Regions from separate parts of the Streptomyces sp. NPDC001700 genome, predicted to be linked through region 2. Evidence: riboswitches for the same ligand, from Rfam matches in the RefSeq annotation. Region 2 holds a riboswitch; the other holds the start of a gene.
The links. Region 2 has a riboswitch for S-adenosylmethionine ahead of ACWC5C_RS01705 (aminotransferase class V-fold PLP-dependent enzyme). Riboswitches for the same ligand answer to the same signal wherever they lie in the genome.
Positions count from the first base shown of each region.

Region 1: another riboswitch for S-adenosylmethionine. It lies ahead of thrC (threonine synthase); the one in region 2 lies ahead of ACWC5C_RS01705 (aminotransferase class V-fold PLP-dependent enzyme).

Region 1 is NZ_JBSFGE010000003.1:285,528-296,348, reverse strand. It holds gene ACWC5C_RS07025 (extracellular solute-binding protein) at 230-1,510, shown strand; gene ACWC5C_RS07020 (DUF3263 domain-containing protein) at 1,507-1,740, shown strand; gene otsB (trehalose-phosphatase) at 1,828-2,667, shown strand; gene ACWC5C_RS07010 (alpha,alpha-trehalose-phosphate synthase (UDP-forming)) at 3,223-4,770, opposite strand; gene ACWC5C_RS07005 (glucosyl-3-phosphoglycerate synthase) at 4,843-5,814, opposite strand; SAM riboswitch class I at 6,014-6,155, shown strand; gene thrC (threonine synthase) at 6,173-7,465, shown strand; gene ACWC5C_RS06995 (MoaD/ThiS family protein) at 7,462-7,737, shown strand; gene ACWC5C_RS06990 (cold-shock protein) at 8,193-8,399, shown strand; gene groL (chaperonin GroEL) at 8,718-10,343, shown strand; gene murQ (N-acetylmuramic acid 6-phosphate etherase) at 10,442-10,821, opposite strand, start outside.
Region 2 is NZ_JBSFGE010000001.1:365,702-376,522, reverse strand. It holds gene ACWC5C_RS01725 (NYN domain-containing protein) at 1-400, opposite strand, end outside; gene ACWC5C_RS01720 (hypothetical protein) at 435-680, opposite strand; gene ACWC5C_RS01715 (rhomboid family intramembrane serine protease) at 822-1,532, shown strand; gene ACWC5C_RS01710 (Lrp/AsnC family transcriptional regulator) at 1,529-1,810, shown strand; gene ACWC5C_RS01705 (aminotransferase class V-fold PLP-dependent enzyme) at 1,817-3,181, opposite strand; SAM riboswitch class IV at 3,353-3,470, opposite strand; gene trpD (anthranilate phosphoribosyltransferase) at 3,885-4,964, opposite strand; gene qcrB (cytochrome bc1 complex cytochrome b subunit) at 5,145-6,782, opposite strand; gene qcrA (cytochrome bc1 complex Rieske iron-sulfur subunit) at 6,779-7,834, opposite strand; gene qcrC (cytochrome bc1 complex diheme cytochrome c subunit) at 7,831-8,640, opposite strand; gene ctaE (aa3-type cytochrome oxidase subunit III) at 8,709-9,329, opposite strand; gene ACWC5C_RS01675 (DNA-binding transcriptional response regulator) at 9,541-9,942, shown strand; gene ACWC5C_RS01670 (Ig-like domain-containing protein) at 9,968-10,821, opposite strand, start outside.

The sequences.
Region 1 (10,821 bases), on a different contig from region 2:
GAGGTCTAGTCCACTCGCCCGGCGGTTCTTCTTCGCAGGTAAGCGAGTTGTGATGACGTGACACACGCCACGTAGGGGTGTGCGATACGTCTGACCTGGCAAGGAGAGGTCCGATACCGAAGCGATACGCCCATGGTGTAGACCTTGTGGAGGTTTGCAAGGCAGACTCGCTCGACCTTCGCGAGAAGCATCGCGGAGGATGAATCAAGCCATAGGGTGGGAAAACGCAGTGCAGCGGCGACGGTTCTTGAGTCTGACGACGGCTGGGGCCGCGACGGCGGTGGCGATGCCCACGCTGTCCGCGTGCGGCAACGACAGCTCCGCATCGGACGGGAACGCCCTGAAGGTGATCGCGGCGGATTACGGCGACAGCGGCGAGAACACCTCCCAGAAGTACTGGGACAAGCTGGCCCGGGCCTTCGAGGCCAAGCACGGGGGTATGAAGGTCGACGTCAAGGTCTACAGCTGGACCGAAGTCGACAAGAAGGTCGCCAAGATGGTCAAGGACGGCGAGAGCCCGGACATCGCGCAGATCGGCGCGTACGCCGACTACGCCGCCGCGGGCAAGCTCTACCGCGCCGACCAGATGCTCTCCATCCCCACCCAGGCCTCGTTCATCACCTCGATCGCCCAGGCGGGCGAGGTCAGCCGGGTGCTGTACGGGCTGCCCTTCGTCTCCAGCGCGCGGCTGCTCTTCTACAACAAGAAGCTGTTCGACGAGGCGGGCATATCCTCCGCGCCCGAGAGCTGGGCGGAGCTGAAGGACGCCGCGCGGAAGCTCAAGTCGGCCGGGGTGAAGATCCCGTACGGGCTGCCGCTCGGCCCCGAGGAGTCGCAGGCCGAGACCCTGATGTGGATGCTCAGCGGCGGGGGCGGCTACACCGACACCAACGGCAGCTACACGATCGACTCGAACGCCAACATCGAGACGTTCCAGTGGCTGCGGGACGAGCTGGTCGGCGAGGGCCTCACCGGCTCGCGCTCCCCGGCCCGTACCAACCGGCAGGACGTCTTCAACGCCTTCACCCGTGGCGAGGTCGGCATGCTCAACGGCCACCCGACGCTGATGCAGCAGGCCGCCGGGCACGACATCGACTACGCCACCGCCCCGCTGCCCGGCCGCAACGGCAAGTCGTCCTCGACGATGGGCGTCGCCGACTGGCTCATGGCCTTCAAGGCGAACGGCAAGCGGAAGCAGATCGGCGAGTTCCTCGACTTCGTCTACGAGGACAAGAACGTGCTCGACTTCGCCGACCAGTACGACCTGCTGCCGGTCACCACGTCCGTCTCCGCGACGATGCGCCGCGAGGAGGACCACAAGAAGCTGTGGCGCTTCCTCGACCAGATGGACAGAGCCCAGTTCTACCCGGCGGACAAGACCTCGTGGGCGTCCATCAGCCAGATGGTCAAGGAGAAGATCGGCTCGACGGTGGCCGACGGCGGCGACCCGGCGAGCGTCCTCGGCGAGATCCAGCGGGCCGCGGACGCCATGGAGACGGCCAAGCCGTGACGACCGAACCACTCTCCGAGGAGGACCTGGCCGTGCTCGCCGTGGAGCGCGAGGGCTGGCCGGGCCCGGGCGCCAAGGAGCGGGCCATACGGGAGCGGCTCGGGATCACCCCGACCCGCTACTACCAGCTGCTCAACGCTCTGCTGGACGACCCGCGCGCGCTGGAGCACGACCCGGTGACGGTCAACCGGCTGCGCCGCGTGCGGGCGGAGCGGCGCGAACGCCGCTGAGTTTTTGTGGGGTGGGACTTTCCCTTGAGTGGCTGACGCCGTTCGCCGCTGCGGGTGGCTGTCGGCGGGGCCGGGTAGGGTCGCCGCATGGGCAGCCACCCCCTCCCCGTACCCGCCACCGCCGCCGGACGTCAGGGCCTCGCCGCCCTCCTGGAACGGCCCGACCGGGCCGTCCTCGGGGTCGACTTCGACGGCACCCTCGCCGACATCGTCCCCGACCCCGACCAGGCCCGCGCCCACCCCGGCGCCGTCCCGGCCCTCGCCGCGCTGGGCCCCCGGCTGCGCTCCCTCGCGGTGATCACTGGCCGCCCGGCCGAAGTCGCCGTCCGCTACGGGGGTTTCGGGGACAGCGGTGCCCCGGCCAACCTCGTGGTGCTCGGCCTGTACGGCGCCGAGCGCTGGGACGCGTCCAGCCGCGCCGTCCAGACCCCCGAACCCCACCCCGGCATCGGCGCCGTGCGGTCCGAACTGCCGGGCGTCCTGGAGGCGAACGGTGCCTGGCAGGGCACCTGGACCGAGGACAAGGGCCGTGCGGTCGCCGTCCACACCCGCCGCACCGAGGACCCGCAGGCCGCCTTCGACCAGCTCCGCGCCCCGCTGCGGGCGCTGGCCGAGCGCCACGGCCTGATCGTCGAACCGGGGCGGCTGGTCCTGGAACTGCGCCCGCCGGGCATGGACAAGGGCGTCGCGCTGCTGGAGTACGTGCGCGAGACCGCCGCGGGCGCGGTGCTGTACGCGGGCGACGACCTCGGCGATCTGGCCGCGTTCGCGGCCGTGGAGCGGTTGCGGGGGGAGGGGGTGCCGGGGTTGCTGGTGTGCAGCGGCAGCACGGAGGTGACGGCGCTGGCGGAGCGGGCGGACCTGGTGGTCGACGGCCCGGCGGGGGTGGTGGCCCTGCTGGAGTCCCTGGCGGCGGCGCTGCGCTGAGAGTCCCCCACCTCGCCCCTTCCCGCAGCATCCGAGCAGCACCCGATGTGCGGCTCCGCCGCGTGGGGCTCCGCCGCGTGGCAGGGGCAAGCCCCCTGGACCCCCGGCCCACCGGTCGGCGGTGTGCCATCCCCGACGTCGAGGCGCGGCAACGCCGACGGGAAGGCGCGGCCCCGGCGGGCGCGCCCCGACCGCAGCGGTTCAGGGCGGAGCCCGGTGAGCGGCCCCCGAGTGGGGTGGTGATCCTGCGGAACGGTGCCCGGGTCGGTGCGCCCGGCGGGCGGGGCGGAGCCCGCGAAGGGCGCCCGGGTGTGGCGGAGCGCCGGGACGCGGGGGCTGGTGGCGAAGCCCGGTGAGCGGTGCGCGGGCCGGTGTGCTCGGGGCGGGTCGGGGCGGAGCCGCGTACGGCGCCCCGGCGTCGGGGAGGTCGCCGGGGGGGGCGCGTCGGCGGCGCCCCGCTCGCCCGCAGCGGTTCAGGGCGGAGCCCTGGGGATGGGTGCCGGGTCGGGGTCCGGGGCGGAGTCCCCGGTTCGGGAAGGGGCGGGGTGGGGGACTCTAGGCCTCTTGCAGGGACCGTAGCTGGGCCAGGAACCAGTCTCGGGGTGGGAGGGCTGTGGCCGCTGCGGCCAGCCGCTTGGTGCGGTCCGCGCGCTCGCCGTCCGGGGTGCGCAGGGCCTCGTCCAGGGCGCGGGCCGTGGCCTCCACGTCGTACGGGTTCACCACCACCGCATCCGCGCCCAGCTCCTCGTACGCCCCCGCCTCCCGCGACAGCACCAGCACGCAGCCCCGCTCGGAGACGACCGGGACCTCCTTGGCGACCAGGTTCATGCCGTCCCGGATCGGGTTGACGAGGGCCACGTCGGCCAGCCGGTAGGCGGCCAGGGAGCGGGCGAAGTCGTCCTTCACATGGAGCGCGACCGGCTGCCAGCCCTCCGTCCCGTACTCCGCGTTGATCTCGTCGGCGAGGACCCGTACCCGCTCGGTGTAGTCGCGGTAGACGGCGAGGTCCTGGCGCGACGGGTAGGCGAAGGCCACGTGGACGACGCGCTCGCGCCACTCGGGGTGGGTCTCCAGCAGGCGGCGGTAGGCCAGCAGCCCGCGCACGATGTTCTTCGACAGCTCGGTGCGATCCACTCGGACGATCGTCTTCCGGTCCGGTCCGATCTGCTCGCGCAGCGCGCTCAGCCGCTCGCCGACATCGGCCGCCCGCGACCGCTCCAGCAGGAAGGAGGCATCGGCGCCGAGGCCGTGCACCCCGAGCCGGGTCTCCCGGCCCTCGAAGCGCACGGCGGCCGCCGAACCGTCGGCCGCGCGGACGACCTCCGCGCCCAGCACTGCCGCACAGCAGTCGGCGAACGCGGCGGCCCAGCGCCCGGTCAGGAAGGCGGCGCGGTCGCCGCCGAGGATGCCGCGCAGCACGCCCGCCGCGACGTCGTCCGGCAGCAGCCGGTAGTAGTCCGGGGGCGCCCACGGGGTGTGCGAGAAGTGGCCGATCCGCAGGTCGGGGCGGCGCGCCCGGAGCAGTCCTGGGACCAGCGCCAAGTGGTAGTCCTGCACCAGCACCACCGCGCCCTCGGCCGCCTCCTGGGCGAGCGCGTCGGCGAAGGCCGCGTTGTACGTCTCGTACGCCTCCCACTGGGCGGCGAACTCCGCGTCGAAGACCGGCTCGATGGGGGTCTGGTAGAGCAGGTGGTGGACGAACCACAGGACCGAGTTCGCGACGCCGTTGTACGCCGCGGCGAAGACGTCCGGCGCGATGTCCAGCATCCGCACCTGCTGGCCGCCGGTGTGGGCGGTGGGCAGATGGCCGGTCCGGTCCTGCGGGGGTGTCCGGTGTGGCGGTACCTGCTGCCCGCCGGTGTCGGCCGAGGTCAAGTGCCCGGCCCCGGCGCGGCGCGCGGCCTCGCGGTCGCCGTCGCCGAGCGCGGCGCACACCCATACGGCCCCCGCGTCGGGCCCGATCGCGCTCAGCCCGGAGACCAGCCCGCCGCCCCCGCGCTTGGGGGTGAGCGAACCGTCCGCGCCCAGCGCGTACGAGACCGGGCCGCGGTTGGACGCGACGAGGATCGGTGCGCTGCGCTCGACGGCGCGCTCAACGGCCATGTCGCGAGCCTAGCCATCGGGCATGCCGCGCAAACGTACGTACGGTTTCTTGCCCCGGAAGAGTCGGCGGACTCAGGCGGCGCGCCGCTCCGCGTACTCCGGGATCTCGATCATCGGCGGCCGCTCCTCCGTGTCCACCGCCGTGGTCCGGGGCTCGAAGCCGTTCTCGCCGCGCTCGAACTGGGTCAGCCGGGGCCGCACCAGATGGCCGCGGGCCAGCCGCAGCTGGGCGGTGCGGTAGATCGCCGCGGCCATCCGGCCGAGCGCCTTGCCGTCCTGGTGGCGGTGTTTGCGCACGCCGATGTCGACCTGGGCGAGGGCGTCGAGCCCGACGGTGTGCAGCGCGTCGACGAGCAGGCCCAGCTCGACCCCGTACCCGACGGGGAACGGCAGCCGCTCCAGCAGCGAGCGCCGGGCCGCGTACTCGCCGCCGAGCGGCTGGACGAAACCGGCCAGCTGCGGCCAGTGCAGGTTCAGCAGCGGCCGGGCGACCAGCTCGGTGACCCGCCCGCCCTGGCCCGCCGTATCCCGTAGCGGACGGTCGTACATGCCCTTGACCAGCTGCACCCCGGGGTCGGTGAGCAGCGGCCCGACGATCCCGGAGACGAAGCGCGCGTCGAATTCGCGCAGGTCGGCGTCGATGAAGCAGACGATGTCGCCGCTGGTCGCCAGCAGCGACCGCCACAGCACCTCGCCCTTGCCGGGCAGCGCGGGCAGCCGGGGCAGCAGCGCGTCGCGGTGCACCACCCGCGCCCCGGCGGCCGCGGCGACCTCGGCGGTGCGGTCGGTGGAACCGGAGTCCAGCACCACCAGCTCGTCGACGAGCGGCACGGCCTCGGTCATCAGATCGCGGCGGATCGCGGCGGCGATCTCGCCGACGGTCGCCTCCTCGTTCAGCGCGGGCAGCACCACGCTGACGCTCGTCCCCGCCGTCGCCGTCCCCGCCGTCGCCGTGTCGCGCTTCGCGGCCAGCAGGCGGTCCAGCGGACGGTCGTCGGCCGACCAGGAGCGGTGCTCCAGCCAGCGCTCCACCTCATCCAGCACCTGTTTCGTCTCCCTGCTGTGATCGCTCGGCGTGATCGTCGTGATGATCGTCGTGATGATCGTTGTGATCCATCTCGCGGTTCGGACGGCTGGCTCAACCCTCCGGGCCGTCGGTTACAGTCTTGAACAGCGCACATGACCTTCGTATGTCGGGGGCACCGTGCGGACAAACGCCCCGGGTCCGGCCCGGCGGCCATACCGCTCATCCAGAGGGGCAGAGGGAACGGCCCGTTGAAGCCCCGGCAACCATCCAGCTGGTCTCGCGTTCTGTAGCGAGGCTCCCAGCTCGGGAAGGTGCCAATTCCGTCTCGTGGCGAAATGCGTCCCGAGGAAGATGAGGAGAAAGGGCCTCGCCTCCATGGCTGTGCAATCTGTCGAAAGCTCAACCACTTCCGCCGCCTCCGCCGCTTTCGGCCCCGCCGTCGCCCTGTCCTGCCGCGAGTGCGGTGAGCGCTTCGACCTCGGCCCGATCTTCGCGTGCGGATCGTGTTTCGGGCCGCTCGAGGTGGCGTACGAGCTGCCGAGCGGCGACCCGGAGGGGCTGCGGAAGCAGATCGAGGCCGGCCCCGACAACATCTGGCGCTACGCGCCGCTGCTGCCCGTCCCCGCGGACGTGGCCACACTCCCCAGTCTGAACCCGGGCTTCACCCAGCTCGTCAAGGCCGACCGGCTCGCCCGTGAGCTGGGCGTCACCGGCGAGCTGCACGTCAAGGACGACTCCGGCAACCCGACCCACTCCTTCAAGGACCGGGTCGTCGCCATCGCCGTCCAGGCGGCCCGCACCTTCGGCTTCACCACCCTCTCCTGCTCCTCCACCGGCAACCTGGCCGGTGCGGTGGGCGCCGCGGCCGCGCGTTCCGGCTTCCGCTCGTGCGTCTTCATCCCGCACGACCTGGAGGCGGGCAAGGTCGTCATGGCCGCCGTCTACGGCGGTGAGCTGGTCGGCATCGAGGGCACGTACGACGACGTCAACCGCTTCTGCAGCGAGCTGATCGGCGACCCCGTGGGCGAGGGCTGGGGCTTCGTCAACGTCAACCTGCGGCCGTACTACGGCGAGGGCAGCAAGACCCTGGCGTACGAGATCTGCGAGCAGCTCGGCTGGCGGCTGCCGGACCAGATCGTCATCCCGATCGCCTCCGGCTCCCAGCTCACCAAGATCGACAAGGGGCTCAAGGAGCTGATCAAGCTCGGTCTGGTCGAGGACAAGCCCTACAAGATCTTCGGCGCCCAGGCCGAGGGCTGCTCCCCGGTCTCCGCCGCCTTCAAGGCGGGCCACGATGTGGTGCGCCCGCAGAAGCCGAACACCATCGCCAAGTCGCTGGCCATCGGCAATCCGGCGGACGGCCCGTACGTCCTCGACATCGCGCGCCGCACCGGCGGGGCGGTCGAGGACGTCACCGACGAGCAGGTGGTCGACGCGATCAAGCTGCTCGCCCGCACCGAGGGGATCTTCGCGGAGACCGCGGGCGGCGTGACCGTCGGCGTGACCAAGAAGCTGATCGAGGACGGGCTCCTCGACCCGTCCCTGACGACCGTTGTCCTCAACACCGGCGACGGCCTCAAGACCCTCGACGCGGTGGCCCCCACCACGGGCCCCTCCGCCATCATCCGCCCCACCCTTGACTCGTTCCGAGAGGCAGGCCTCGCATGAGCGTCAACGTCCGAATCCCGACCATCCTGCGTACCTACACCGGCGGCCAGGCCGAGGTCAGTGCCGAGGGCGCGACCCTCTCCGAGGTTCTGACGGACCTGGAGAAGAACCACGCGGGCATCGCGGCCCGCGTCCTGGACGACACCGGCAAGCTGCGCCGCTTCGTGAACGTCTACGTCAACGACGACGACGTGCGCTTCGCCGAGGGCCTGGACACGGCCACGCCGGACGGCGCCGGGGTGTCGATCATCCCCGCGGTCGCGGGTGGCTGACCCCGCGGTGATGGGTGTCTGCTGACGCCCCATCACCCCGCTCACCTCAGGAAATCGCCCCGTCCGGGAAAAGCGGACGGGGCGATTCCGTGTTTGGAATCGCGATAGAGTTGCCCCGCTTCCCTCAATGGGCCCGGGCTACCTCATCCGCCCCGGCGCCGGAACCGCATATGAGAACTCGTCAACTTGTGCGCAAAGTGTGTGCGCGATTTGTCGGGTTGGCGCCCTATGTCCCGCCGGGTTTGCCCGAGCTTCACGGGAATTCTCCACTTTTTACCGATCGGCCGTGCCCAGAATTCTCGTCCAATTGACCTGTTGCAGAGGGCGTTGGGACGGATACATTCAGCGGCGGTCGACGCGTTCCGGCGCACACCCCCCTCGACTCGGGGGGTGAGGTCTGACCCGGGTCCGCGGAGTGCGGTCCTGCGCAAGGGCCAGCAATAGGGGAGTTAGGAATGGCTCAGGGCACCGTCAAGTGGTTCAACGCGGAGAAGGGGTACGGCTTCATCGCGGTCGACGGTGGTGCGGACGTGTTCGTCCACTACAGTGCGATCCAGATGGACGGTTACCGCACCCTCGAGGAAGGCCAGCGGGTCGAGTTCGAGATCTCGCAGGGCCAGAAGGGCCCGCAGGCGGACATGGTCCGCGTGGCCGTAGGCTGACGCGCCGAACGCGAGGCAGCTGACTGAAACGCCGGAGGGCCCGCACCCCGCGAGGGGGCGGGCCCTCTGGCATGTCCGCGAGGGCCCCCTCCGCCCCTCCCGGTCGGCTCTCTTGACGCCCCTCGGGCGCTTGCACTCTCATGGGGCGAGTGCTAATTATTGCGTTAGCACTCTGAAGGTGAGAGTGACAGAAGGATCGGGTCGGTGAGGCAAGCCGACGTCGTGCGGGGCAAGGAACCGCACGGCAGGCAGGCCGTCCGTCGCGGGCGCCAGGCGCGGTCCGGAGCAATCCACCCCGTCTTGGGAGGACCACTTCACATGGCCAAGATCATCGCGTTCGACGAGGAGGCGCGGCGCGGCCTCGAGCGCGGGATGAACCAGCTCGCCGACGCCGTCAAGGTCACCCTCGGCCCCAAGGGCCGTAACGTCGTCCTCGAGAAGAAGTGGGGCGCCCCCACGATCACCAACGATGGTGTTTCCATCGCCAAGGAGATCGAACTCGAGGACCCGTACGAGAAGATCGGCGCCGAGCTGGTCAAGGAGGTCGCGAAGAAGACGGACGACGTCGCCGGTGACGGCACGACGACCGCGACCGTCCTCGCCCAGGCGCTGGTCAAGGAAGGCCTCCGCAACGTAGCCGCGGGCGCCAACCCGATGGCCCTCAAGCGCGGCATCGAGAAGGCCGTCGAGGCCGTCTCCGCCCAGCTCCTTGAGCAGGCCAAGGACGTGGAGACCAAGGAGCAGATCGCCTCCACCGCCTCCATCTCCGCCGCCGACACCCAGATCGGCGAGCTCATCGCCGAGGCGATGGACAAGGTCGGCAAGGAAGGCGTCATCACGGTCGAGGAGTCGCAGACCTTCGGGCTCGAGCTTGAGCTGACCGAGGGCATGCGCTTCGACAAGGGCTACATCTCCCCGTACTTCGCGACGGACATGGAGCGCATGGAGTCGTCGCTCGACGACCCGTACATCCTGATCGTCAACTCGAAGATCACCAGCGTGAAGGACCTCCTCCCGCTGCTCGAGAAGGTCATGCAGTCCGGCAAGCCGCTGCTGATCATCGCCGAGGACATCGAGGGCGAGGCGCTGGCGACCCTGGTCGTCAACAAGATCCGTGGCACCTTCAAGTCCGTCGCCGTCAAGGCTCCGGGCTTCGGTGACCGCCGCAAGGCCATGCTCGGCGACATCGCCATCCTCACCGGTGGCACCGTCATCTCCGAGGAGGTCGGCCTCAAGCTGGAGAACGCCGGTCTCGACCTGCTCGGCCGCGCACGCAAGGTCACCGTCACCAAGGACGAGACCACCATCGTGGACGGCGCCGGCGACACCGACCAGGTGCAGGGCCGCGTCAACCAGATCCGCGCCGAGATCGAGAACTCGGACTCGGACTACGACCGCGAGAAGCTCCAGGAGCGCCTGGCGAAGCTCGCGGGCGGCGTGGCCGTCATCAAGGCCGGTGCCGCGACCGAGGTCGAGCTGAAGGAGCGCAAGCACCGCATCGAGGACGCGGTGCGCAACGCCAAGGCCGCCGTCGAGGAGGGCATCGTCGCCGGTGGTGGCGTGGCCCTGCTCCAGACCGTCTCGGTCTTCGAGAAGCTGGAGCTGGACGGCGACGAGGCCACCGGTGCCCAGGCCGTGCGCCTGGCCCTGGAGGCCCCGCTGAAGCAGATCGCCGTCAACGCCGGCCTTGAGGGCGGCGTCGTGGTGGAGAAGGTGCGCAACCTGACCCCGGGTCACGGCCTCAACGCCGCGACCGGTGAGTACATCGACCTCATCGCCGAGGGCATCATCGACCCGGCCAAGGTCACGCGCTCCGCGCTGCAGAACGCCGCGTCGATCGCCGCGCTGTTCCTCACCACCGAGGCCGTCATCGCCGACAAGCCCGAGAAGTCCGCTCCGGCGGGCGCCCCGGGCGGCATGCCGGGCGGTGACATGGACTTCTGATCGGCTTCGGCGCCCCGCGCGCCGGTCGGTCATACCGTCCACTGACGACGGCGGGGCGGCACCCTTTCTCCCAAGGGGTGCCGCCCCGCCGCCGTTTCTTATTCTGTGGCCGCTTCGAGGGCGGCTCGCAGGTGGCCGTTCGCCTCGGCGAGCAGCTTCTCGGCGGTGGGCGCGTCCACGCCGCCGAGGATGGTGAGGATGGCGTTCTTGGCCTCCCAGCCGGTGGCCGTCAGCGCGCTCTCGATCTGTTCGTCGGTCGCGCTGGTCGCGCTGGTCGCGCTGGTCGCGTCGGTCGCGTCGGTCGCGCTGGTCGCGTCGGTCGCGCTGGTCGCGTCGGTCGCGCTGGTCGCGTCGGTCGCGCTGGTCGCGAGAGCGACGATGCGGCGGGTGCGCGCCCGCAGCTTCTCGTTCGACGCGCGCACGTCGACCATCAGATTCCCGTAGGTCTTGCCCAGCCGGATCATGGTGATGGTCGAGA
Region 2 (10,821 bases):
CCGCCGCCTCGACCAGCTTCACCCAGCCCACCGGGCGCAGCACGTACGCCACCGCCGCCACGTCCACCGGATCGGCGGCCGCTGGCGGCGAACCGCCCTCGATGGCCTCGGCCAGCTCGGCCTGGGTCTCGCGCAGCCGCTGCCCGATCCGCTGCCGGAAGACGGGGTCGCTCTCCACCGCGGCGGCCATCGCGTTCCCCGCGAACTTCGCGCGCCGATTCGGGGTGAACCGGGCGTACTGCCGCAGCTGGGGTGGCAGTTCGGTGACCGTCAGCCCACCGAACGCGTCGGCGACCAGCGCCACCACGCGCCGCCGCACCCCTTCCGGCAGGGGGCGGTCCAGCGCCTCGGCGACGCCCTCGGCGTCACCGGCCGTCCCGGGCCCGCCCGTCCGGTCCACGACCTTCTCCTCGCTCCGTCTCTCAGGCCTTCTCTCAGGCCTTCGCGTTCGTGCTCGGCCGGTCCACCAGCTCGATCTGGTCGACCGCGTTGCACCAGCGACAACGCACTGACTCAATGGTCTCACTGACCACATCGCGCTCCTCGACCCGAGCCTCCCCGGCCAGGTCCAGATGCACGAACTCCACCGCCTTCGTCGAGCGGGTCACATCGAAACGGGTGAGGTTGCCGCACAGCGTGCAGCGCCAGCGGGTCTCGGCTGTCGGCGTGGGAACGGCCATGGTGTCGCGTCCTCGCTTCTCGGCTCATCGGCGTCCTGTAACCCTACGGCCTGAGACCCGGGCGGTGTCGGGCCCGTACCCGCCCCTGGGCGGCGGCGAGGCGCTCTGTGCAGGTTGTGCCGGGTACGCGATGATCTGCCCATGATCGAGAAGTCGGCGGAGTCCGGCCGTCCCGTGATGACGTACGCCCTCATCATCAGCTGCTGCCTGATCTTCGTCCTCGGACCGGCCTCCGGGCTCGACCCCCGCTACGGCTCCGACGGGGACCTTCTCCAGGCCCAGACCGCGTACTTCGAGCGCTGGGGAGTCGTCCCCAGCGCCCTGTGGAGCGGCACCCCCGCCGAGCCGCTGACCCCGCTGACCGCGCTCTTCGTCCACGGCAACTGGCTGCATCTCCTCGGCAACATGCTGTTTCTCTACGTCTTCGGGGCGATGGCCGAGGAGCGCATGGGGCGTATCCACTTCGCGCTCTTCTACCTCGGCACCGGCTATCTCGCCCTCCTCGGCTACGCCGTCGCCCACGCCTCCTCGCCGCAGACGCTGGTCGGCGCCTCCGGTGCCATCTCCGGCGTCCTCGGCGCCTTCCTCTGGCTCTTTCCGCGCGCCCGGGTGACCAGCCTGTTCCCGTTCCTCTTCTTCCTCCCGCTGCGCTTTCCCGCCTGGGCCGTGCTGATCTTCTGGGTCACCCTCCAGTGGCTCGCCGCCCGCCAGGCCGACGCCCGTCCCGGGGTGGCCTACCTCGCCCACCTCGTGGGCTTCACCCTCGGATTTCTCTACGCGTGGGCCCGCTTCGGGCGGCCGGATAGAGTGGGCGGCGCAGCGAGGCCCAGCGAGGGAGAAAGCCAGCCGTGATCACTTCGATCGTGCTCATCAAGACCAGCGTGGACCGGATCCCCGAGATCGCCGAGAAGATCGCCGCGATCGAGGGCGTGAGCGAGGTCTACTCGGTCACCGGCGCGCACGATCTGATCGCGATGGTGCGGGTGGCCCAGCACGACGACCTCGCGGACATCATCCCGGGCCAGATCTCCAAGGTCCCCGGCGTGGCCTCCACCGAGACCCACATCGCCTTCCGCACGTACTCGCAGCACGACCTGGAAGCGGCGTTCGCCATCGGCCTGGACAGCTAGTTCCTTCTAGGAGACCGGCACGCAGCGGCCGTCCTCCGTGCGGTAGTCCCACCGCGCGCCGTCCCGGACCAGCTCCTTCACGGCCCGTACGAAGCGCTCCACATGCTCGTCCGGGGTGCCCGCGCCGAAGCTGACCCGGATCGCGTTCAGCGCGCGCTCGCCCGGGGCGGCCTCGGGCGCGCCGCACTCCCCCGGCTCGTCGGGCTCGCTGTCCAGCAGGGTCCGCAGCAGCGGGTGCGCGCAGAACAGCCCGTCCCGGACGCCGATCCCGTACTCGGCGGAGAGCGCCGCCGCGAAGTGCGAGCTGTTCCAGCCGTCCACCACGAACGACAGCACGCCCACGCGCGGCGCGTCGTCGCCGAACAGCGACAGCAGCCGCACCTCCGGCACCTCCGCCAGACCCTCCCGCACCTCCGCGATCAGCTGCCGCTCCCGCGCCACCAGGCCGTCGAACCCGGCCTCGGACAGCGCCTTGCAGGCCGAGGCGATCGCGTACACCCCGATCACGTTCGGCGAACCGGCCTCGTGGCGCGCCGCGGTGGTGTGCCACTCGACGTCCACCCCGCCGTCGTCCCGGCGCGCGACCTTACGGCTGGCGCCGCCGCCCGCCAGGTACGGGCTCGCCTCGCGCAGCCAGTCGGCCCGGCCCGCCAGGACGCCCGCCCCGAACGGCGCGTACAGCTTGTGCCCCGAGAACGCCACCCAGTCGACGTCCGCCTCCGCGATGTCCACCGGGTGGTGCGGGGCCAGCTGCGCGGCGTCCAGGACGATACGGGCACCGTGCGCGTGCGCCGCCTCGGCCAGCTCCCGTACGGGCCACAGCTCGCCCGTCACGTTCGACGCGCCCGTCACGCACACCAGCGCCGGGCCGCCGCCGTCCCGTCCGGCTAGGGCCTTCTCCAGCGTCTCCACGGCCTCCTGGGGCGAGCGCGGCGCGCTCAGGTAGGTCACCCGGGTGTCCTCCCGCCGCTCCCACGGCAGCAGCGAGGCGTGGTGCTCGGTCTCGAACACGAACACCTCGGTGCCGGTCGGCAGCGCGGCGGCCAGCAGGTTGAGCGAATCGGTGGTCGAGCGGGTGAAGACCACCTGGTCGTCCTCCCGGCACCCCAGGAACGCCGCGACCTCCTTGCGGCTGGTCTCGAAGAGGTCCGTCGACAGCTGCGAGAGGTAACCCGCCCCCCGGTGGACGCTCCCGTAGTACGGGGCGTAGGCGGCGACGTCGTCCCACACCCTGCGCAGGGCGGGCGCGCTGGCCGCGTAGTCGAGCGCGGCGTAGGTGACCTCGCCGCCGGTGACCAGCGGCACGGTGACATCGCTGCCGAGGACGGGGAGCAGGGCGGGGATCTCGACTGCAGAAGGGCATGCGGACATGGCGAATTCTCCCGATGGGTGTGCGAGCATGCGGAACTCGCTCAACGCGCGGGCGGGTGTGATGCACCGTGGCTCCGCGCGGAGCTGGGGGGAAAACGGGGCGCTGCGGCCCTAGCGCATTCGCTGCGTCACGGAAGAACTCCCTCGACCACCAGGACCCCTAGTGCGAGGGGTCCGCGCTTGCCGCACGCCTCGCTGCGTGCGGCCTGGTCATCACCCGGGGCACCCCGCCACGGACGGAGGGTTGCCGGACAGCGGGCCGGGGCCGAAGTCGCTGTCGCTCGTGACCTGGGGCGAGTATGCCATGCCGCCCCGCGAAGCCCCCCGCCCGTCCGCATGCTGGAAACCCCCACCCCGCCCCTTCCCGAAACCGAGGGCTCCGCCCCCGGACCCCCGCCGGGGCTCCGCCCCGGACCCCATTGCGGGGCTCCGCCCCTGCACCCCGCTCCTCAAACGCCGGAGAGGCTGGATTTGCCCGGCCGGGGCCGGGTTTACCTGGCCGGGGCCGGGTTTGCTCGTCGGGCTGGGGGACGGCCGGAGCCTTGGAAATGTTGTGGGCAATCGTTCCGCCGGGGGGCACCTCCCAGCGGTAGCTGGGGGAGGAACGGGTGGGCACAACCCGGCCACCGGCCCGCACCCGGGGTCCGGGGCGGAGTCCCGGTTTCGGGAAGGGGCGGGGTGGGGGCTAACCCCCCGGCGGGCGCTACGCGTTGCTCGCGCGGACCCAGCGTTCCAGCGCCTCGCGGGCCGCGCCCGAGTCGATCGACTCGGCGGCTCGGGTGACGGCCGTCGCGATACGGGACGTAAGGGGGGTATCGGCAGGCTCGGCGGACCAGTCCAGGGTCGCCAGGGCGGCGGCCGAGTTGAGGAGGACCGCGTCGCGGACGGGGCCCGTCTCGCCCGCGAGCAGGCGGCGGGCGACGTCCGCGTTGTGGGAGGCATCGGCACCCCGCAGGGACTCCACCGGAGACAGCTCGAAGCCGATGTCGCGCGGGTCAAAAGACTCCCGCCGGACCGTGCCGTCCCGGACCACCCACACCTGGGACGTCGCGGTCACGGTCAGCTCGTCCAGACCGTCGTCGCCCCGGAAGACCAGCGCCGACGAGCCCCGCTCGGCCAGCACCCCGGCCATGATCGGCGCCATCCGCGCGTCGGCGACGCCCGTCACCTGGCAGGCCACCCGGGCCGGATTCGTCAGCGGGCCGAGGAAGTTGAACGGGGTGGCGATACCCAGCTCGCGGCGGGCCGCCGCGACGTGCCGCAGCGACGGGTGGAACTTGACCGCGAAGCACATCGTGATGCCCGCTTCCTCGGCGATCTCGGCCACCCGCGCCGGGCTCAGGTCGAGGTTGACGCCGAGCTTCTCCAGGACGTCGGAGGCGCCGCTCGCGGAGGACGAGGCACGGTTGCCGTGCTTGACCACGCGCGCGCCCGCACCGGCGGCCACGAGGGCGGACATGGTCGAGATATTGACGGTCTTGGCGCGGTCGCCGCCCGTGCCGACGATGTCGACGGTCCGCCCGGGCACCTCGATCGTCTTGGCGTGCCCGTACATCGCGCGGACCAGACCGGACAGCTCGGCGACGGTCTCGCCCTTGGCCCGCAGCGCGACCGCGAACCCGGCGATCTGGGCGTCGGTGGCCTCGCCGCGCATGATGCGGTCCATGGCCCACGCGGTGTCGTCGGCGCTGAGGTCCTGGCCGCCGAGGAGGGAGGTGAGCACGTCCGGCCAGGTACGGGCCGCCGCGGTGCTGTCGCCTCCGGCTGGGGTCACAACGTCCATGGTCCGCTCCTGAGTGGCTGGATCCGCGCTCGATCAGACCCAGCCTATCCGCGCGGACACTGGTCATAAGCACAGACCAAGGCACAGACCAGGGCACAGACCAGGGCCCCGGTCCGGACGCGAGGTCCGGGCCGGGGCCCTGGTCTGTGGCGGACAGACGTCAGCAGACGTCAGCGGAGATCAGTGGTGGCCGTGGCCGCTGGTGATCTCCTTGTACTCCTCGGAGGTCGGCTTCGGGATGAAGGCGTCCTCGCCGTAGTACGACTTGGACAGCCTGGCCCGCAGCTTCTGCGACGCCGTGGACTTGCGGCGGACGCCGTTCTCGTCGACCTCGGGGCCCAGCTCGTAGGCCTTCGGCTGCTCGTGCTGGGTGAGCACGTGCATCTGCTCCTGCGTGAGCGGCTCGTGCACCTCGATGAACTCACCGTGCGGCAGGCGCTTGATGATGCCGGTCTCGCGACCGTGCAGCACCTTCTCCTTGTCGCGGCGCTGGAGGCCGAGGCAGATCCGCTTGGTGGCGATGAACGCGAGGACCGGCCCGGCGAAGAAGCCGATCCGCACGAACCAGGTGATCGAGTTGATCGACAGCTGGAAGTGGGTGGCCCACAGGTCGTTGCCGCCACCGATCAGCATCACGAAGTACGCGGTCAGCCAGGCGACACCGAAGGCCGTACGGGTCGGGGCGTTGCGCGGGCGGTCCAGGATGTGGTGCTCGCGCTTGTCGCCGGTGATCCAGCCCTCGATGAAGGGGTAGAAGCCGATCGCGAAGAGGACCAGCGGGAAGGCCACGATCGGGATGAACACGCCCAGGACGAGCGTGTGGCCCCACGCGGTGATCTCCCAGCCCGGCATGACACGGACCAGACCCTCGGCGAAGCCCATGTACCAGTCGGGCTGGGCGCCGGTGGAGACCTGGTCGGGCCGGTAGGGGCCGATGGTCCAGATCGGGTTGATCGTGGCGATCGCGGAGATGACCGCGATGACGCCGAAGACCAGGAAGAAGAAGCCGCCCGCCTTGGCCATGTAGACCGGCAGCAGGGGCATGCCGACGACGTTCTTGTTGGTCTTTCCGGCCCCGGGGTACTGCGTGTGCTTGTGGTAGAAGACCAGGATCAGGTGCGCCACCAGCAGGCCGAGCATGATGCCCGGCAGCAGCAGGACGTGGACCGGGTAGAGCCTCGGGATGAGGTCCATGCCCGGGAACTCGCCGCCGAACACGAACATCGAGATGTAGGTGCCGACGACCGGGATCGACAGGAACACGCCCTCGATGAACCGCAGACCGGTGCCGGAGAGCAGGTCGTCGGGGAGCGAGTAGCCGGTGAAGCCGGTCAGCATGCCGAGGAAGAACAGCAGGAAGCCGAACAGCCAGTTGACCTCACGCGGCTTGCGGAAGGCACCGGTGAAGAAGACGCGCATCATGTGCACGAACATCGCGCAGAGGAAGACCAGCGCGGCCCAGTGGTGGATCTGCCGGATCAGCAGACCGCCGCGCACCTCGAAGCTGATGTCGAGCGTCGAGGCGAAGGCCTCGGACATCCGGACGCCCTGCATCGGGACGTACGGGCCGTGGTACACGACCTCTTCCATGCTGGGGTGGAAGAACAGCGTCAGGTACACACCCGTGAGGATGATGATGATGAAGCTGTAGAGCGCGACCTCGCCCAGCATGAAGGACCAGTGGTCCGGGAAGATCTTGCGCATGTTGGCCCGGGCGAGGCTGTAGATGCCCAGCCGGCCGTCGGCCCAGTCGGCGACGCGCTCGCCCGCGGGCGCTTTGCCGCGCCGCGGCGTGCCCGTGTCTGTTGCAGTACTCATCCGCGCTCCCAGTAAGCAGGACCGACGGGCTCCGAGAAGTCGCCCATGGCTTCGAGGTACCCCTGGTCATTGGCCCTGATCCGCAGCTGGGGCAGTGCGTGACCGGCCGGACCGAAGATCACTCGGCCACCGTCGGAGAGGTCGAACGTCGACTGGTGGCAGGGGCACAGGACGTGGTGGGTCTGCTGCTCGTACAGGTTGATCGGGCAGCCGACGTGGGTGCAGATCTTCGAGAAGGCGACGATGCCCTCGTGCGACCAGTCCAGCTCGCGCTTGTCCTTGATGTTCTCCGGCTGGAGCCGGACCAGCATCAGGGCGGCCTTGGCGATCTCGGTCTGGAAGTCGTGGTCCTCCTCGGTCATGCCCTCGGGCATGGCGAAGGTCAGGGAGCCGACCGAGATGTCCTCGGGCCGCAGCGGCTGCATGGTGTTGTAGTTCATGAGCCGCTTGCCCTTGCCCCAGCTGGTGTGCCGGAGCTTGGTGCCGGGCAGCGGGCCGAGGTCGCGCAGCAGCACGATGCCGGAGAGCGGCACCAGGGCGAGCGCGCCGAAGAGGGTGTTGCGGGCGAGCTTGCGGCGGCCGAAGCCGGACTCCTTGGCGCCCGCGCGGAAGTCGTCGAGGACCTTGGCCTTGACCTCGGGGCTGGCCTCGATGGCGTGCCGGTCGTCGGCGATCTCCACGTCGGACATCAGGGTGCGGGCCCAGTGGACGGCACCGGCGCCGATGGCGAACAGCGCGATGCCGAGGGTGACACCCAGCGCGAAGTTCAGCGCGCTGATGTGACCGATCGGGAAGACGTAGATGTACTTGTCGACCGGCAGTGCCACGTAGGAGGCGATGAACGCGACCGTCGCCAGCATCGAGATCGTGAAGAGCAGGGCGACGGTGCGCTCGGACCGCTGGGCGGCCCGCTCGTCGATGTCCTGCTGACGGTGCTCGTGCGGGGGCAGCCCCGGGTCGGCGAACGGGTCTTCCGCGACGACGGTCGCCCCGCCCCCCGCCCGCTCCTCGGGCAGCTTCTCTTCTGCTTCTGAAATCTCGTGGCTACTCATGACTTCTTGGCCTTTGCGGTCCGGGCGGCGACCCAGATGGTGAGGACGATCAGCGCGCCCATGCCGAAGACCCAGGCGAAGAGGCCCTCGCTGACCGGGCCGAGCCCGCCGAGCTCAAGGCCACCGGGGGTCTTGGACTTGTCGCTGTTGACCGTGTCGAGGTACGCGATGATGTCCTGCTTGGTCTTCTCCGGCATCGTGGTGTCGGGGAAGGAGGGCATGTTCTGCGGGCCGGTCTGCATGGCCTCGTACAGATGCTTCTTGCTCACGCCCTCGAGGGACGGCGCGTACTTGCCGTTGGTGAGGGCACCGCCCTTGCCGGCGAAGTTGTGGCACTGCGCGCAGTTCGTACGGAAGAGCTCTCCGCCCTTCGCGACATCCGCGTCGTCGGTGCTGTACTGGCTCTTGGAGGGCGTCACCGGCCCGGCGCCGAGCGAGGAGATGAAGGCGGCCAGCTGCTCGGTCTCGGCGTCCGAGTAGACCTTCTTCTTCTTCGGCACCTGGGCGCCCGGCTGCTGGGCGGGCATCCGGCCGGTACCGACCTGGAAGTCGACGGCGGCGGAGCCGACTCCGACGAGGCTCGGGCCGTCGGTGGTCCCCTGACCGCCCGTACCGTGGCAGCTGGCGCAGCCGACGGCATAGAGCTTCTTGCCCTCCTCGATGGCGAGGGACTGGGCGGAGCTGTCATCGGCCTTCGCCTCGCTCGGCGAGAACGCGGCGTACAGCCCCCCAGTGACCGCCAGCGCGAAGAGTAGGACGACGAGCGCAGCCAGCGGATGGCGCCGTCGTGCGGAGAGCTTTTTCACGGATTACCCCGGTGTCAGGATCTTCTGCGTCGATGCTTGAGGACGTGCTTCCGGTCGCGGTGACCGGCTTACTTGATCATGTAGATCGTGGCGAAGAGGCCGATCCAGACGACATCGACGAAGTGCCAGTAGTAGGACACGACGATGGCCGCCGTCGCCTGCTGGTGGGTGAACCTCTTGGCCGCGTACGTCCTCCCCAGGACCAGCAGGAAGGCGATGAGGCCGCCCGTCACATGCAGTCCGTGGAAACCGGTGGTCAGGTAGAACACCGAGCCGTACGGGTCGGAGGAGAGCGAGAGCCCCTCGTGCTTGACCAGCTCGGTGTACTCGAAGACCTGACCGCCGATGAAGATCGCGCCCATGATGAAGGTGATCACGAACCAGGAGCGCAGCTTCCTCACATCGCCACGCTCGGCAGCAAAGACACCGAGCTGGCAGGTGAGGGAGGAGAGCACGAGGATCGTGGTGTTCGTCGCCGAGAACGGGAAGTTCAGCGCGGACGCCATTTCCTTCCAGTGCTCGGCTCCGGTCACCGATCGCAGGGTGAAGTACATCGCGAAGAGGGCCGCGAAGAACATCAGCTCGGAACTCAACCAGATGATGGTTCCGACGCTGGTGAGGTTCGGTCGGTTGACCGACGGGTGCGCGTGCCCGGTATCTGTTGCTGTTGCTGTCGCCACGACCGACATTATGTCGGTCGCTTATCCGGCCCTCACTCCCGGGGGTGCCGTTCGGAGTGTCCGGGGCGGCATCAGGGGCATCGATGCTGCTCGTCGCGGCTGCTGAGGGCCGTCCCTCGAAGGAGGGAGAGATCGGTTCGCCCCCTCCTCCGGAAGGCTGTACGGGAGTAACATCCGCCGCAGAAGCCCGGTAGTCCCCTTGGCTGATGCGGAGGAAACGATGCGGCCGACCGCCACGGTGCTGGTCTACAGCGACGACGCGAACACCCGCGAACAGGTGCGGCTCGCGACCGGTCGCCGGCTCGCCGCCGATCTGCCTCCGGTGGAGTTCGTGGAGTGCGCGACCCTCCCCGCCGTCCTGGCGGCGCTGGAGGACGGCGGGGTCGACGTGTGCGTCCTGGACGGGGAGACGGCGCCCGCGGGCGGGATGGGCGTCTGCCGGCAGATCAAGGACGAGGTCTTCCAGTGCCCGCCGGTGCTGCTGCTCATCGGCCGCCCGCAGGACGCCTGGCTGGCCACCTGGAGCCGCGCGGAGGCCGCGGTGACGCATCCGGTGGACCCGGTGGCCCTGTCGGACGCGCTGGCCGGGCTGCTCCGCAAGCGGCTCGCGGTGGGCGCCTGACCGCACTCCGCGCGGTCTCACCCGGTCACGCCATGGGGCGGAGCCGGGCCGAGTCGGCCGGGGTGCTGCCGTCCCGCTGACCGGCGGCGAGGGCGCTGCCCTGGCGCCAGTCGGCCCAGGCCATGTTCCAGTCGCCGTAGCCGTTGCCGAACGCGGCCATGTCGGCACCGTTGCTGTTGACGACCTTGACGACGTCGCCGAGGTGCACGGTGTTGAAGAACCACTGGGCGTTCGCGGTGGACATGCCGGTGCAGCCGTGGCTGACGTTGGCGTATCCCTGCGAGCCGGTCGACCAGGGCGCGGCGTGGACGTATTCACCACTTTCAGTGACCCGGGCCGCCCAGTAGACCATCAGATCGTAGGAACCGGAGCCCAGGCCGATGCTGGCGCCCGTCATCCGTACGGCTGACTCCTTGGCCAGGATGACCTTGGTGCCGTTACGGGTGTCGAACCCGGGCATACCGGTCGTGATCGGGATGGTCCGGATCACCTGCCCGTTGCGCTTCACCGTCATCTGGTGGGTCCCGGAGTCGGTGAGGGCCTCGATGCGGTCGCCGGTGGTGATCCGCAGCGGCTTGGCCTCGCCGCCGTAGAGCCCGCCGCCGATCCTGATGCCCTTGAGGTTGGAGCGCACGTTGACGGTGGCGTGGGCGGGCCAGTACTCGGCCGGGCGGTAGTGCAGCGTCTTGTTGTTCACCCAGTGCCAGACGCCGTCCACCGCGGGCTGTGAGTCCACCTTCAGGCCCCGCTCGACCACGGACCGGGCCGAGGGGTCCTTCACCGGGCGGCTCAGCTTGGCTGTGATCGGCTGGCCGACCCCGTACTCCCCCGCCTTGGGCCCGAAGCTGACCTTCAGCTGGCGGTGCTTGGAACTGGTGG